2 linked regions of the Azospirillum brasilense genome follow. Each later gene encodes a partner of the first gene's protein in a complex. Links are inferred from orthologs where the notes say so. Each region holds a gene or a part of one and is shown on either strand. Other genes may lie near its edges.

Region 1 (7,767 bases):
GCGGCTGCGCCCGTCGGCGCTGACGGTGCGGCGGACGACCAACCGCTCCTCGGGGTCGAGCCCCTGCTCCCTGAGGATGGCGAGCGCCGGATGGTCGCCGGACAGATCGAACTCCGCCGTCACCGACGCCTGATCGGCGCCATGGCGGACGAGGCCCGAATCGGCCCGCGCACCGAGCGCCAATCCCAGCGCATCGAGCAGGATCGACTTGCCCGCACCGGTCTCGCCGGTGAGGACGCACAGGCCCTTGCGGAAGCCCAGCCCCAGCCGTTCGATCAGGACGACGTCCCTGATCGTCAGCGACGCCAGCATGGATCGTCCTAGAACAGGGAGCTCCAGGCTCTGCTGATCCAGGACTTCTCGTTTCGCTCCGGACGCACGTTGGCGTCCACCAGCAGTGCGTAGCTGTCCGTGTACCATTCGCTGCCGGGGAAGTTGTGGCCGAGCACGGCGGCGGCGGTCTTCGCCTCGTCCGTGATTCCCAGCGCCAGATAGCACTCCACCAACCGGTGCAGCGCTTCAGGGACGTGGGAGGTGGTCTGGTAGTTTTCAATCACCGTGCGGAACCGGCCGATGGCGGCGGTGTACTGACCCTGCTTCAGATAGAAGCGCCCGACCTCCATCTCCTTGCCGGCGAGATGGTCGTTGGTCAGGTCGATCTTGATCTTGGCGTCGCGGGCGTACTGGCTGTCCGGGAAGCGGCGCACGACCTCCGACAGCGCGTCGAGCGCCAGACGGGTCATCCGCTGGTCGCGGCGGACGTCGGTGATCTGCTCGTAATAGGACAGCGCCCGCATGTAGTAGGCGTAGGAGACGTCGGGGCTGCCCGGATGGAGCTGGATGTAGCGGTCGAGCGCCAGGATCGCGTCGTCGTACTTCAGGTCCTGGTAATGGGCGTAGGCCGCCATGATCTGCGCCTTGCCCGCCCATTCGGAATAGGGGTGCTGGCGCTCCACCTCGTCATAGAGCTTGGCGGCCACCTTGAACCGCTCTTCCCGCATGGCGGCGTCGGCCTCTTGGTAGATCTGCTCGGCCGGACGCTCGACATACTGGTCCTCGGGTTTGGTCGAGGAGCAGGCGGTCAGGGCGGAAGCCAGGAGGAGGGCCGCAAGCGGCAGACGGGAAAAACGGCAGGGCATGGTCGTCGCGATGCTTTCGAAGTTGGCCCTATATAGCACGCCGGGGCGCGGGGGCGGCAAGCCGCTTCGGCGAACAAATTTCGAACCTCGCCGTCACGGTGCGACCCGGCGCTCGGCGCGGAGGGCCGGAATGGGACGCCGGTCGGCCGAACTGATCAGCCGAACAGGGCGTCGATGTCGGCCTGGCTGATGTTGCCCATCTCCTGATGGTCGGCCGGGCCGTGCAGCTCCAGCGTCTCGTCCATCTTGGTGACGGTGGGCGGCAACGGCATCGCCTCGAACTCGCGCTTGTTCCAGTGGCTCATCATCGCGTCGACGCGCTCTTCGATGAAGGACAGGGCGCGGACGACCTTGGTGATGCGCTGGCCGGTCAGGTCCTGGAAGTTGCAGGCCTCGTAGATGCGGACGATCACGTCGTTCATGTCGTTGACGCGGTCGGCGTGGTAGCCCTCCGGCAGCGACGACTTCAGCTCGTGAACGACCTCCTCCAGCTCCTCGGCGCAGGCCATGATGGTGTTGGTCGCGGCCTCCGTCGCCGAGACGACGGCGTTCAGTTCCTGCGACGCCTGCACGAACTTGTCGTCGCCGGCCAGCGGGTGGCGGATCGCCGCCATCTCCACCTTGGTGGCCTTGATCCGGCCCGAGATGTCGGCGATCTCGACCTGGATCTGGTCGATCTGCTGGGCGTCCATGGTCAGGAAGCGGTCGAGCTTCGCGCCGAGATCGCTGATGGCGCGGATGACGTCGCTGTTGTCAACGGCGACCGGGCCGGACGGCAGCGACGCCAGCGCCGGCGCCAGGGCGGAGGCGTCATCCACCACCGCCTGATAGGGATTGCCGGTCCGACGGGCCTTCTGAAGCTCCGCCATGAAGGGTTTTGAGAGATTCCTCATGCGGGCTGCGCCTCTTTCCGAGTGGACGTCCGGGGCATCCGCGCACGCCGGCCCGTCTGGTCAGGACTGCCCGCCAAGGCCGGCATCGGCCCGGCGGGCGACGATCGTCATAACAAACTTCATGTCCCAATGCGCCCGCCGATTGGAGCGGCGGCAACTCTTCACAAATCCGACGCCGAACCGTCTTGTTGACCGTGAGGTCAGCCGAACAGGGCGTCGATGGCCGCCTGATCCAGCGGTGCCGGAGGCTCGTCCGCCGCGGGCGACGGGGCGGCCGCCGGCTTGGCAACCGGCTTGGGTGCCGCCGGTTTCGGGGCGGGCTTGGCCGCCGAGGCGGGCTTCGGCACCGGCTTCTTGGCGGCGGGGGCCGGCGGAGCCGGGGCCGGAGCGGGAACCGGACTGTCGAACAGGCTGTCGATGTCCGCCTGGCTGGCCTTCGCCGGAGCGGCCGACGCGGGGGCCGGGCTGTCGAACAGGCTGTCGATGTCGGCCTGACTCGCCTTGGCTCCAGTCTGGGCCGCGGCCGTCGGAGCGGGGGCCGGAGGCGGAGGGGGCGGCGTTTCGGGAGCCGGCGGCGGAGGCGGTGCCGCCATCGCCGGACTGTCGAACATGCTGTCCACGTCGGCTTGGCTGACGCCGAGGCCGTCGAGCTGGGGACCGTTCAGCAGATGGGAGTCCGGCCGGGTGTCCGTGTTCTCCTGCGCGATCTGGAGGCCGGCGAGCTTCTCGACGCCCCAGATGTTGATCATCGCGTTGACCCGCTGCTCGATGTAGCGGAGCGCGTTGACCACCTTGCTGGTGCGCTGGCCGGTCAGGTCCTGGAACGAGCAGGCGGTGAAGATGTTCGTCACCTCCCCCTCGATCTCGGAGCACAGGCCGGGGTCGGCGCCATCCGCCTTCAGCTTGCCCGACAGATCCATCAGCCGTTCGGCGGCGTTCAGGATCTCGAAGGACGCGCGTTCGGTCGAGATGACGATGGCGTCCAGTTCGTTGGTGGCCGATGTGATCTTGTCGCCGCCGCCGTCGGGCGGACGCAGGGCTGCGACCTCGCGCCGCGCCTGCTCGATGGAGGCCGCCATCTCCATCAGTTCAAGCCGCAGCACTTCGACGTGCTTGGCCGCTTCCACCACTTCGTTCTGCTGATGCCAGGAGTTGCGGAACTCCAGCAGCATGCTGCGCACCTCCTCCGCCGCGGCCCCATGGGCCCGGCGGTGGAAGCGGCGCAGGAAGGCTCGCCCCTTGGTCGTGCGGGCGATCGCTTCCTCGATCTGGTCGAACTCTTCCTCGGAAAGCTGCGGAAGCTGATCCAACCCAACCACTCCTTACCCGCCGATGACGGCCTGGATCTTCTGCTTCAGGGTATCGGCGTTGAAAGGCTTGACGATGTAGTTGTTCACACCGGCCTGCTTGGCGGCGATCACGTTCTCGGTCTTGCTTTCGGCGGTGACCATGATGAACGGGGTCGAGGCGAGCTTGGCGTCGGCGCGGATCTCCTTGAGGAGCTGCAGGCCGGTCATCGGCTCCATGTTCCAGTCGGAAATGATGAGGCCGAACTTGCTCTCGCGCAGCTTCTGCAGGGCCGAGACGCCGTCGCCGGCCTCGTCGATGTCCGTGTAGCCGATCTGGGTCAGGAGGTTCCGCACGATGCGCCGCATGGTGGCGTAGTCATCGACGACAAGGATCTTCATCTACGCGTCTCCGCATTCTTCCGTTGCTAGGCCCCGGCCCGGCGTTCAGCCCGCCCGGCGCGGCATGGCGTGCGCCGAGGTCGGGCTGGTCCGACTGTGATGCCTTAAGTCTGCCGAAAAGTCATCCCTCACGGCCACACTGACGTACGCCCGTAAATATCGGGTTACCAAGACTGCCGAATTTGCGCCTCGCCCCGATGCGATGAGGCATCGCTCCAAGGCACGGACACGCGTCCGGCGGCGGTCCGATCAGACATACCCCTGCGCCGGGTGGGGACCTTGCCAGATTTCACAGGCGAACGCACGGGCTGATTCTCGCTCCACACACCCCTCCGCCAGCAATGGTCCACCCCGGGCCATTCCCCTCAAACGATGATCGGAGAGGTCGCCTGCCTCAACCAATGAGACACTTCCACATCTCCCTCACCCGCGAGCCGCGGCTCCAGCGCCTCGCGCACCTGTGTGTGGTAGGCGTTCAGCCAACCGATCTCTGCCTGGGTCAGCAGCGCCGGCTCGACCAGATTGCGGTCGATGGGGGCCAGGGTCAGCACCTCGAACCCCAGCATGGGCCGCTCCGCCATGGGCAGGTCGAGCGGCTGGACGACGATCAGGTTCTCGATGCGGATGCCGTAGGCGCCGGTCTTGTAGTAGCCGGGCTCGTTGGACAGGATCATGCCGGGCTGCAGCGCCACGCTGTTGGGCACCTTGGAGATCCGCTGCGGCCCCTCATGCACCGAGAGGTAGCTGCCCACCCCGTGGCCGGTGCCGTGGTCGTAGTCCAGCCCCAGCGACCACAGCGGCAGGCGGGCAAGCGTGTCGAGCTGCGACCCGGTGGTGCCGCGCGGGAATCGCGCCGTGCTGACGGCGATGTGCCCCTTGAGGACCAGCGTGAAACGCTCCCGCATCTCCGGGGTCGGCGCGCCGATGGCGATGGTGCGCGTCACGTCGGTGGTGCCGTCCTGATACTGGGCGCCGCTGTCCAGCAGGAACAGGCTGCCCGGCTCGAGCCGGCGGTCGGTCGCCACCGACACCCGATAATGGACGATGGCGCCGTTCGGCCCCGCCCCGGAGATCGTGTCGAAGCTGAGGCCGCGGAAGCGGTCGTTGGCGCGGCGGAAGGCCAGCAGCCGCTCCGCCGCCGCGATCTCCGTCACGGTGCCCGACGGCGCCTCCTGCGACAGCCAGTGCAGGAAGCGGACGAGCGCCGCGCCGTCGCGGATGTGGGCGGCGCGGGTGCCGGCCAGCTCCGCCTCGTTCTTGCAGGCCTTGGGCAGGGCGCAGGGATCGGGGTCGCGCTCCAGCTTGGCGCCGGCCATGTGCAGCCGGTCGAAGATCCAGGCCGAGGTGCTGGCCGGGTCGGCCATCACCTTGCGCCCCTCGCGCCCCAGCCCGTCGAGCGTGGCGCCCAACTCGTCCGGGGCGCGCACGGCGACCTGGTTGCCGAGATGGAACTCCACACCCGGCGCCAGCTTGCGGCGGTCGATGAACAGGTCCACCTGCGCGTCGTCCTTCAGGATCGCGAAGGACAACGGCAGCGGCGTGCAGGGCACGTCCGCTCCGCGCAGGTTGAGCAACCAAGCGATGGAGTCGGGCTGGGTCAGCACCACGGCGCCGATTCCGTTGCGCGTAAGGTCACCGGCAATGCGGGTACGCTTGTCGGCGGCGCTCTCCCCGGCGAAGACAAGGTCCTGGGCGACCACCGCGGCCAGCGGGGGCGGCGGCTGGTCCGTCCACACGCGGTCCACCGGGTTGTCCGGGCAGGGTACCAGCGACAGGCCGATGCGCTCCAACTGCTGGCGGGTGCGCTCCACCCAGCCGGCGGTGTGCAGCCACGGGTCGTAGCCGAGCCGTCCCCCGCGCGGCAGCGCCTCTCCCGCCCATTCGGTCAGCGGATCGTCGACCAGATGCCGGTATTCGTAGAGTTCGCCCGACACCTCCGTCTGGACCTGGAGGGTGTAGCGCCCGTCCACGAAGATGGCGGCGCGCTGCCGTCCCACGACGGCGTGGCCGGCCGATCCGGTGAAGCCGGTCAGCCAGGCAAGGCGCTGGGCGCGCGGCGGCACATACTCACCCTGATGCTCGTCGCCGCGCGGCACGATGAAACCGTCGAGGTCAGCGCGCGCCAGGACGCCGCGCAGGGCGGCGATGCGGGCGGCGTAATCCGGCACCGCAGCGGGACGGCTATCGGCGATTTCGGCCTTCAGGGCGCGGAGCTGCCCGGCGAGATCCTCTGGGAGCCGCACCCCGACCAGAACCATCCAGCCGTCGGGGTCCTCCCCCTCCGGCGCGGCGAGCACCCCGGCGACGAGGCTGCGGATGTCCGCGGGGGTTTGGGGCAGGCCCGCTTGGGCCAGAAGCTGCGCCAGGGTTTCGTCGCCGCGGTAAGCGCTGGACACGGGGGCTGATCCTCATCCGGTGAAGCCGTCCGCGACAGGCTAGGCAGGGACGCCCCACCGCGCAAGCGCGGGAAAGGGCATAGCCGCGCGATGGCCCCGGCGGGACGCCTTACAGCCCCGAATCGTCGGGCAGGCCCAGCCGCTCCAGGACGCGCTTGCGGGCGAGGCCGCGGTCGACGTCGGGAACGTGCAGCAGGCCGCCGATGCGGCGCAGCAGGTTGGCTTCGAGGTCGTTCAGCTCGCCGTCGGCGTAGGCGACCTCCCACAGCATCTCGATGATCCACAACCGCTTGTCCGGCGGGCAATGGTCGTTGATCACCGTGACGTAGCGGTAGTAGGGCGAGGCACCCTCCGTGTCGAAGACGGCGGCGGACAGCAGGTCCTGCGCCTCCTCCTCGCTCAGGTGGAAGTGGCGGCGGGTGACGTCGAGGATGCGCTCGCGCTCCGCCTGGGAAATGGTGTTGTCGGTGCGTGCGGCCTCGACCAGAAGGGCGGCGGCGGCGGCCTCCAGCCTGTGGCGGTCGTCGCCGGGGTCGTTCTCCTGGAACAGCGTCCTGATCCGGTTCAGCATCGGTCCTCCGCGGGTCGTCCATACATCCGGAAGACATTGGCGACGGGAGGACCGAAATCCAGGGGCTTCAGCCCTTTACGGCCTTCCGCTTCGGGCGCTTCACCACAAGGGTGGTCCATTCGCCGACCGGGATGCGCGCGACCAGATGCAGGCCCTGCGTGCGGTGCGCCTGGATGACGTGGCGCTCCTGCCGGTTCAGCAGGCCGGCCAGAACGGCGACGCCGCCGCGCTGCAGGTGGCGCTTCAGTTTCGGCGCCATGCGGGCCAGCGGGCGGGCCAGGATGTTGGCGGTGATCAGGCGGTAGGGCTTGTGCTTGCCCACGATGGCGGTGTGGTAGCCGTCGCCGCCCTGCGAGCGGATGCGGGCCTTCACCCCGTTGAGCGCGGCATTGACGCGGGTGACGCGCACCGCCTCCGGGTCGATGTCCACGGCAGTGACCGGCACCCGCCAGCGCTTGGTCACCGCCAGCGCCAGGATGCCCGAGCCGCAGCCCATGTCGAGCGCCCCGCCCCGTCCGACACGCGGCAGGCTCATCCGGCGGGCCAGCCGGTCCAGCGCCATCAGACAGCCTTTGGTGGACCCATGCTCGCCCGTGCCGAAGGCGGTGGCGGCGTCGACCAGCAGCGGGATGCTGCCCGCCGGGACGATGCCCTCATGGTGGGAGCCGTGGACGAAGAAGCGCCCGGCCTGGATCGGCGGGAAGCCCTGGTAGCTGTGCGACACCCAGTCGATGAGAGGCAGTTCCTCGACAATCAGCTTGGGTTCGGGGATGCCCATGGCCTCGGCCAGCACGGCGACGCGGGCGTTCAGCCGCGGCTCGTCCGGCTGCCCGTAGACCGTCGCCTCGACCAGCCAGTCGCCGTGCTCCTCCAGCTCGAAGGTGGACACCGCGTCGGCATGATCGCCAATCGCCTCGGCGAACGCGGGGGCGTGGGCTTCGGGAATGACGAGCGCGATGCGCCAGAGCTTGGAGGAGGACATGGGGAAGGTCGCCGATGATGGGGTGGTCATTGTCTGGTGGGAGACTTAACCACAGAGACGCGGAGACACAAAGATTTCCTGCGGCCGGACGCACGGCT
Region 2 (5,414 bases), 260 kb from region 1 along the record:
AGAATGTGGACGAGCGGCACCTGACCCGCGCCCTGTGGCTGTTCCCGCTCTACATGCTGCTGATCAACCTGTTCGTCCTGCCGGTGGCGGTGGCCGGGCTGATGCGCTTTCCCGACCGGGCGGTGGACCCGGACATGTTCGTGGTGGCGCTGCCGCTGGCCGCCGGGAACGAGTGGCTGGCGTTGCTGGCCTTCATCGGCGGGCTGTCGGCGGCCACCGGAATGATCGTGGTCGAGGCCATCGCGCTCTCCACCATGGTGTGCAACGACATCGTGATGCCGTTGTTGCTGCGCGCCCGCAGCGCCCGGCTGGAGCGGCTGCACGACCTGTCGCCGTTGCTGCTGGCCATCCGGCGCGCCGCCATCGTGGCGATCCTGCTGCTCGGCTACCTGTATTTCCGCATCGCCGGCTCGGCCTACGCGCTGAGCGCCATCGGCCTGATCTCCTTCACGGCGGTGGCGCAGTTTGCCCCGGCGCTGATCGGCGGCGTCTATTGGGCGGGGGCGACCCGGCGCGGCGCGCTGGTCGGTCTCGGCACCGGCATCCTGACCTGGGCCTACACGCTGCTGCTGCCCAGCTTCGCACGGTCCGGCTGGCTGCCCGCCGCCTTCATCGACCAGGGGCCTTGGGGCATCGCCCTGCTGCGGCCCTACGCCCTGTTCGGGCTGGACGGCATGGACCCGCTGACCCACGCCCTCTTCTGGAGCATGCTTCTCAACATCGGCCTTTACGTCGTGGTGTCCCTGCTCGACCGCCCCGGCCTGGGCGAGCGGGCGCAGGCCACCGCCTTCGTCGAGGTGTTCCAGCACCGCGACACCCACCCGCCCGCGGGCGCGTGGCGCGGCACCGCCACGGCCGGCGACCTGCAACGGATCGTCGCGCGCTTCCTCGGTCCGCAGCGCGCCGAGGCCGCCTTCGCCCAGCATGTCCGCCGTCACGGCCCGCTGGAGCCCGATCGCCGGGCCGGAGCGGAGCTGGTGCGCTTCGCCGAGCGGCTGCTCGCCGGGGCGATCGGCGCCGCCTCCGCGCGGGTGGCGCTGGCCTCCGCGGTGGAGGGCGGCGAGGTCAGCTACCCCGAGCTGATGCGGATGCTCGACGAGACCAGCCACGTCATCGAATACAGCCGCCAGCTCGAACACAAGACGGCGGAGCTGCAGCGCGCGTCGGCCGCGCTGCGCGCTGCCAACTTGCGGCTGACGGAGCTGGACCGGCTGAAGGACGAATTCCTGTCCACCGTGACGCACGAGCTGCGCACGCCCCTGACCTCCATCCGCGCCCTGACCGAGGTGCTGCACGACAACCCCGACATCGAGCTGGAGCAGCGGCAGGAGTTCCTCGGCCTCGTCATCACCGAGAGCGAACGGCTGACCCGCCTGATCAATCAGGTCCTCGACATGGCGAAGATCGAGGCCGGGGAGATCGACTGGCAGGTCCGTCCGATGGACCTCGGGGCCGCGCTGGAGCAGGCGGCGGCGGCCACCGCCCGGCTGTTCCACGAGCGCGGCATCGCGCTGGCCGTCACCATCCCGCAAGGTTTGCCGGCGGTGCGCGGCGACCATGACCGGCTGGTGCAGGTGGCGGTGAACCTGCTGTCCAACGCCGCGAAATTCACCCCAGCCGGCGGGCGGGCCTCGCTGTCCGTGACGGTGGAAGGCGACCACCTGCGCGTGTCCGTCACCGACAGCGGCCCCGGCATCGCCGCGGAGCATCAGGCCATCGTCTTCGAGCGCTTCCGGCAGGTCGGCGACACCATGACCGACAAGCCGCAGGGCACCGGGCTGGGTCTGGCCATCTGCAAGCGCATCGTCGAGCATCTCGGCGGCCGCATCTGGGTGGACAGCGCCCCCGGCCGCGGCGCCACCTTCGCCTTCACCGTGCCGCAGGCGGAAGCGCGTGCGGAAGCGGCATCCTGAATCAATCGTAAGACGAAACGATCGGGACACCCCGCCCGATAACACCCTTGGTTGACACAGGTCAGTCCAGTTGCCTTAACGAATCCTTATACGTGTTTCTGGCAGGTTTTTTCCCAAATGCCGGACATGGAAGCCCTCCCGGTGCCGGTTCTGCCCGGTCGGGTGGCAAGGAGACGAGCGGTGACACTGATCAAGTGGAGCGACGAGGGGGGGGCGGTGCGCCTGGGCCTGCCCAGCGACCTCGACCTCGCCATGGCTCAGCCCCTTCTGGACAGCCTGCGCGCCGGCTTCGCCGCCTCCGAGACCGTCATCGCCGAGGCCGCCGCCGTGGAGCGGGTCAGCACCGCCTGCGTCCAGGCGCTTCTGGTCGCCTCCCGGCATGCCGCCGAACACAACCGGACGTTCGCCATCGCCCAGCCGTCCGAAGTCCTGGCGGAAGCCTGCGAGGATCTGGGGCTGGACGGCTGGTTGAAGCAATGGAGCCAAGCGTGAAGAAGAAGGTACTCACCGTCGACGATTCGCGGACCATGCGGGACATGGTCTCCTTCACGCTGAAGGGCGCCGGTTACGACGTGGTCGAAGCCGCCGACGGCCAGCAGGCGCTGGGCGTCATCGGCGCCAACAAGGTGGACCTCGTCATCACCGACCTCAACATGCCGGTGATGGACGGGCTGACCCTGATCCGCCGCCTGCGCGCCACACCGGCGCACCGCACGCTGCCCATCCTGATGCTGACCACCGAGGCCGACGAGAAGAAGAAGTCCGAAGGCCGGGCGGTGGGGGCGACCGGCTGGATCGTGAAGCCCTTCAACCCGGAGAAGCTGATCTCCGTCGTGCAGAAGGTGTGCGGCTGACGCCGCGTCCTGGCTTGTGAGGTGGCGCCCGTGGAAGACCTGAGCCGGTTCAAGCAAACCTATTTCGACGAAAGCGCGGAGTTGCTGGAGGTCGCCGAATCCGGTCTGCTGCGGCTGACGCCGGGCGAGGTCGATTCCGACGAGGTCAACGCCATCTTCCGCGCCGTCCATTCCATCAAGGGCGGCGGCGGCGCCTTCGGCTTCACCGAACTGGTCGCCTTCGCGCACGAGTTCGAGACGGTGATGGACGGGGTGCGCAACAACACCGTCCCCGTCACGACGGAGCTGGTGGACACGCTGATCCGCGCCAACGACCTGCTGGGCCAGATGCTGGCCTACGCGCGCGAGGGCGACCCGGCCCCGGCGGGGACCACCGACGGCACCGTGGCCGCCCTGCGCCGCCATCTGTCGGGCGGGGCTCCGCAGGCCCCGGCCCCGGCGGCCGCTCCCGCCGCTCCGCCGCCTACCCCCGTCTACGCCGACGACGAGGACGACGAGGCCGGGCTGTTCGGCGACGCCATGGCGGCCATCGCCGCCGCCCGCGCGGAGGAGGACCCGGTTCCCCCCGGCAAGCTGCGCTGGACCATCGTCTTCCGGCCGCGGTCCGACCTGCTGATGTCGGGCAACGAGCCGGCCTTCATGCTGCGCGCTCTGCGCCGGCTGGGCGACGCCACCGTCGAATGCCACACCGACGCCCTGCCCAACCTCCAGAACCTGGAGGCGGAGCTTCTCCACCTCTCCTGGACGGTCACGCTCATCGCCGATGCGGACGTCGACCTGGACAAGATCAACGACGTCTTCGAGTTCGTGGCCGACGACTGCGACATCCGCATCACCGCGGAGGCGCCGCCGCCCGCCGCCCCCGAGGCGCCGCCACCCGTCACCGATCCGGTGCCCGTCGCCGCCGCGGTCCCGTCGGCGGTCGCTGTCACGATCCCCGAAGCGTCCCCCAAAGCCCCTGGGGCTGAAACCCCGAAAGCCGAAGCCGCCCGTCCGCGCCCCAACGGCGGCGGGGCGGAGCATGCCGGGCTGACCAGCCACACCATCCGCGTCGATCTCGACAAGATCGACCGGCTGGTCAACATGGTCGGCGAGATGGTCATCACCCAGGCGATGATCGCCGAGCATGTGCGCGAGCTGCCCCCCGGCGAGTTCCAGGAGCTTCTGGAAGGGCTGGAGCAGCTGGCCCAGCACACCCGCGAGCTGCGCGAGAGCGTGATGTCGATCCGCGCCCAGCCGGTGTCGAGCGTCTTCTCCCGCATGCCGCGGCTGGTCCGCGAATGCGCCGCCACGACCGGCAAGGAGGTCCAGCTCGTCACCAGCGGCGAGACGACCGAGGTGGACAAGACGGTGGTGGAGAACCTCGTCGATCCGCTGACCCACATGATCCGCAATTCCATCGACCACGGGCTGGAAGGGCCGGAGGAGCGGGAGCGCGTCGGCAAGCCGCGCGCCGGCACCGTGCACCTGTCGGCGCAGCACCGCTCGGGCCGCATCGTCATCGAGATCACCGACGACGGGCGCGGCATCAACCGGCCCAAGGTGCTGTCCAAGGCCATCGAGAAGGGCCTCGTCCAGCCGGGCGCCACCCTGTCGGACGAGGAGATCGACAACCTGATCTTCCTGCCCGGCTTCTCCACCGCCGATCAGGTGTCCAACCTGTCGGGCCGCGGCGTCGGCATGGACGTGGTGCGGCGGAACATCACCTCGCTCGGCGGGCGCATCGGCGTCTACTCGACGCCGGGTGAGGGCTCGCGCTTCGTGCTGTCGCTGCCGCTGACCCTGGCCGTGCTCGACGGCATGGTGATCTCGGTCGGCGAGGAGCGCTTCGTCCTGCCGCTGACCAACATCGTGGAAAGTCTGCGCCCCAAGGCGGCGGACCTGCACGGGCTGGTCGGCAAGTGCGACGTGATGATGGCCCGCGGCGAGTATGTGCGGCTGGTCTACCTGCACCAGCTGTTCGGCATCCCCGGCGCGGTCGCCGACCCTACCCGCGCGCTGGTCGTGCTGGTGGAGACGGAGGACGGCTCCCGCCTCGGCCTCGTCGTGGACGAGGTGCTGGGCCAGCAGCAGGTCGTCATCAAGAGCCTGGAAGCGAACTTCCGCCGCCTCGATGGCGTGGCCGCCGCGACCATCCTGGGCGACGGGCGCGTCGCCCTGATCCTGGACGTCGCCGGCCTGCGCGAGATGAGCCGGCACATGGACTCCAGGGCGCCGCGTCCGCCGGTGGCCGCGCTGCCCGCACCCGCACTCGAACCGGTCTGAGGCCACAGCGATGAGCAGTTCCACCGCGCTCGCCACCGTCGGCGGTAGCCGCACCGACGCCCGCAACGACGTCATGGCGGTCAACGCCGCCGAGGAGCAGTACGTCACCTTCACCGTCGGCAGCGAGGAATACGGCGTCAACATCCTGTCGGTCCGCGAGATCCGCGGCTGGACGCCGGAAAGCCGCCTGCCGAACCTGCCGGACTATGTGCGCGGTGTCATCAACCTGCGCGGCATCATCATCCCCATCTTCGACCTGCGCGCCCGCTTCGGCGGCGGCGCCACGTCGGTCACCAAGCGCCACGTCGTGGTGGTGATCCAGGTGGGGGAACGCACCCGCGGCATCCTGGTCGACGCCATCTCCGACATCCTGGCGATCGGC

Evidence for each region. Proteins that work in one complex are often made in the same cells at the same time.
Region 2: the proteins of H1Q64_RS07670 (region 1) and H1Q64_RS06455 are in contact, whole or in part, in a solved structure (PDB 1A0O), measured with the Escherichia coli proteins. The link is inferred for Azospirillum brasilense from one-to-one orthologs.

What each region holds. Positions count from the first base shown.
Region 1 is NZ_CP059449.1:1,613,005-1,620,771, reverse strand. The notes cover bases 2,038-4,933. They hold H1Q64_RS07670 (chemotaxis response regulator CheY), read right to left. Parts: upstream 3,721-4,933; coding sequence 3,355-3,720; downstream 2,038-3,354. Other genes in these bases: H1Q64_RS07665 (aminopeptidase P family protein), read right to left, coding at 4,086-4,933; H1Q64_RS07675 (protein phosphatase CheZ), read right to left, coding at 2,233-3,351. Also shown: DNA repair protein RecN, read right to left, coding at 1-312; H1Q64_RS07685 (outer membrane protein assembly factor BamD), read right to left, coding at 321-1,139; H1Q64_RS07680 (protein phosphatase CheZ), read right to left, coding at 1,295-2,032; more of H1Q64_RS07665, read right to left, coding at 4,934-6,116; H1Q64_RS07660 (TerB family tellurite resistance protein), read right to left, coding at 6,226-6,687; H1Q64_RS07655 (50S ribosomal protein L11 methyltransferase), read right to left, coding at 6,755-7,669. UniProt on the Escherichia coli protein: Involved in the transmission of sensory signals from the chemoreceptors to the flagellar motors.
Region 2 is NZ_CP059449.1:1,353,321-1,358,734, reverse strand. What follows is about bases 2,437-5,414. They hold H1Q64_RS06455 (chemotaxis protein CheA), read left to right. Parts: upstream 2,437-2,797; coding sequence 2,798-5,032; downstream 5,033-5,414. Other genes in these bases: H1Q64_RS06450 (chemotaxis protein CheW), read left to right, coding at 5,043-5,414; H1Q64_RS06460 (response regulator), read left to right, coding at 2,437-2,767. Also shown: H1Q64_RS06470 (sensor histidine kinase), read left to right, coding at 1-1,913; H1Q64_RS06465 (STAS domain-containing protein), read left to right, coding at 2,094-2,405; more of H1Q64_RS06460, read left to right, coding at 2,390-2,436. UniProt on the Escherichia coli protein: Involved in the transmission of sensory signals from the chemoreceptors to the flagellar motors. CheA is autophosphorylated; it can transfer its phosphate group to either CheB or CheY.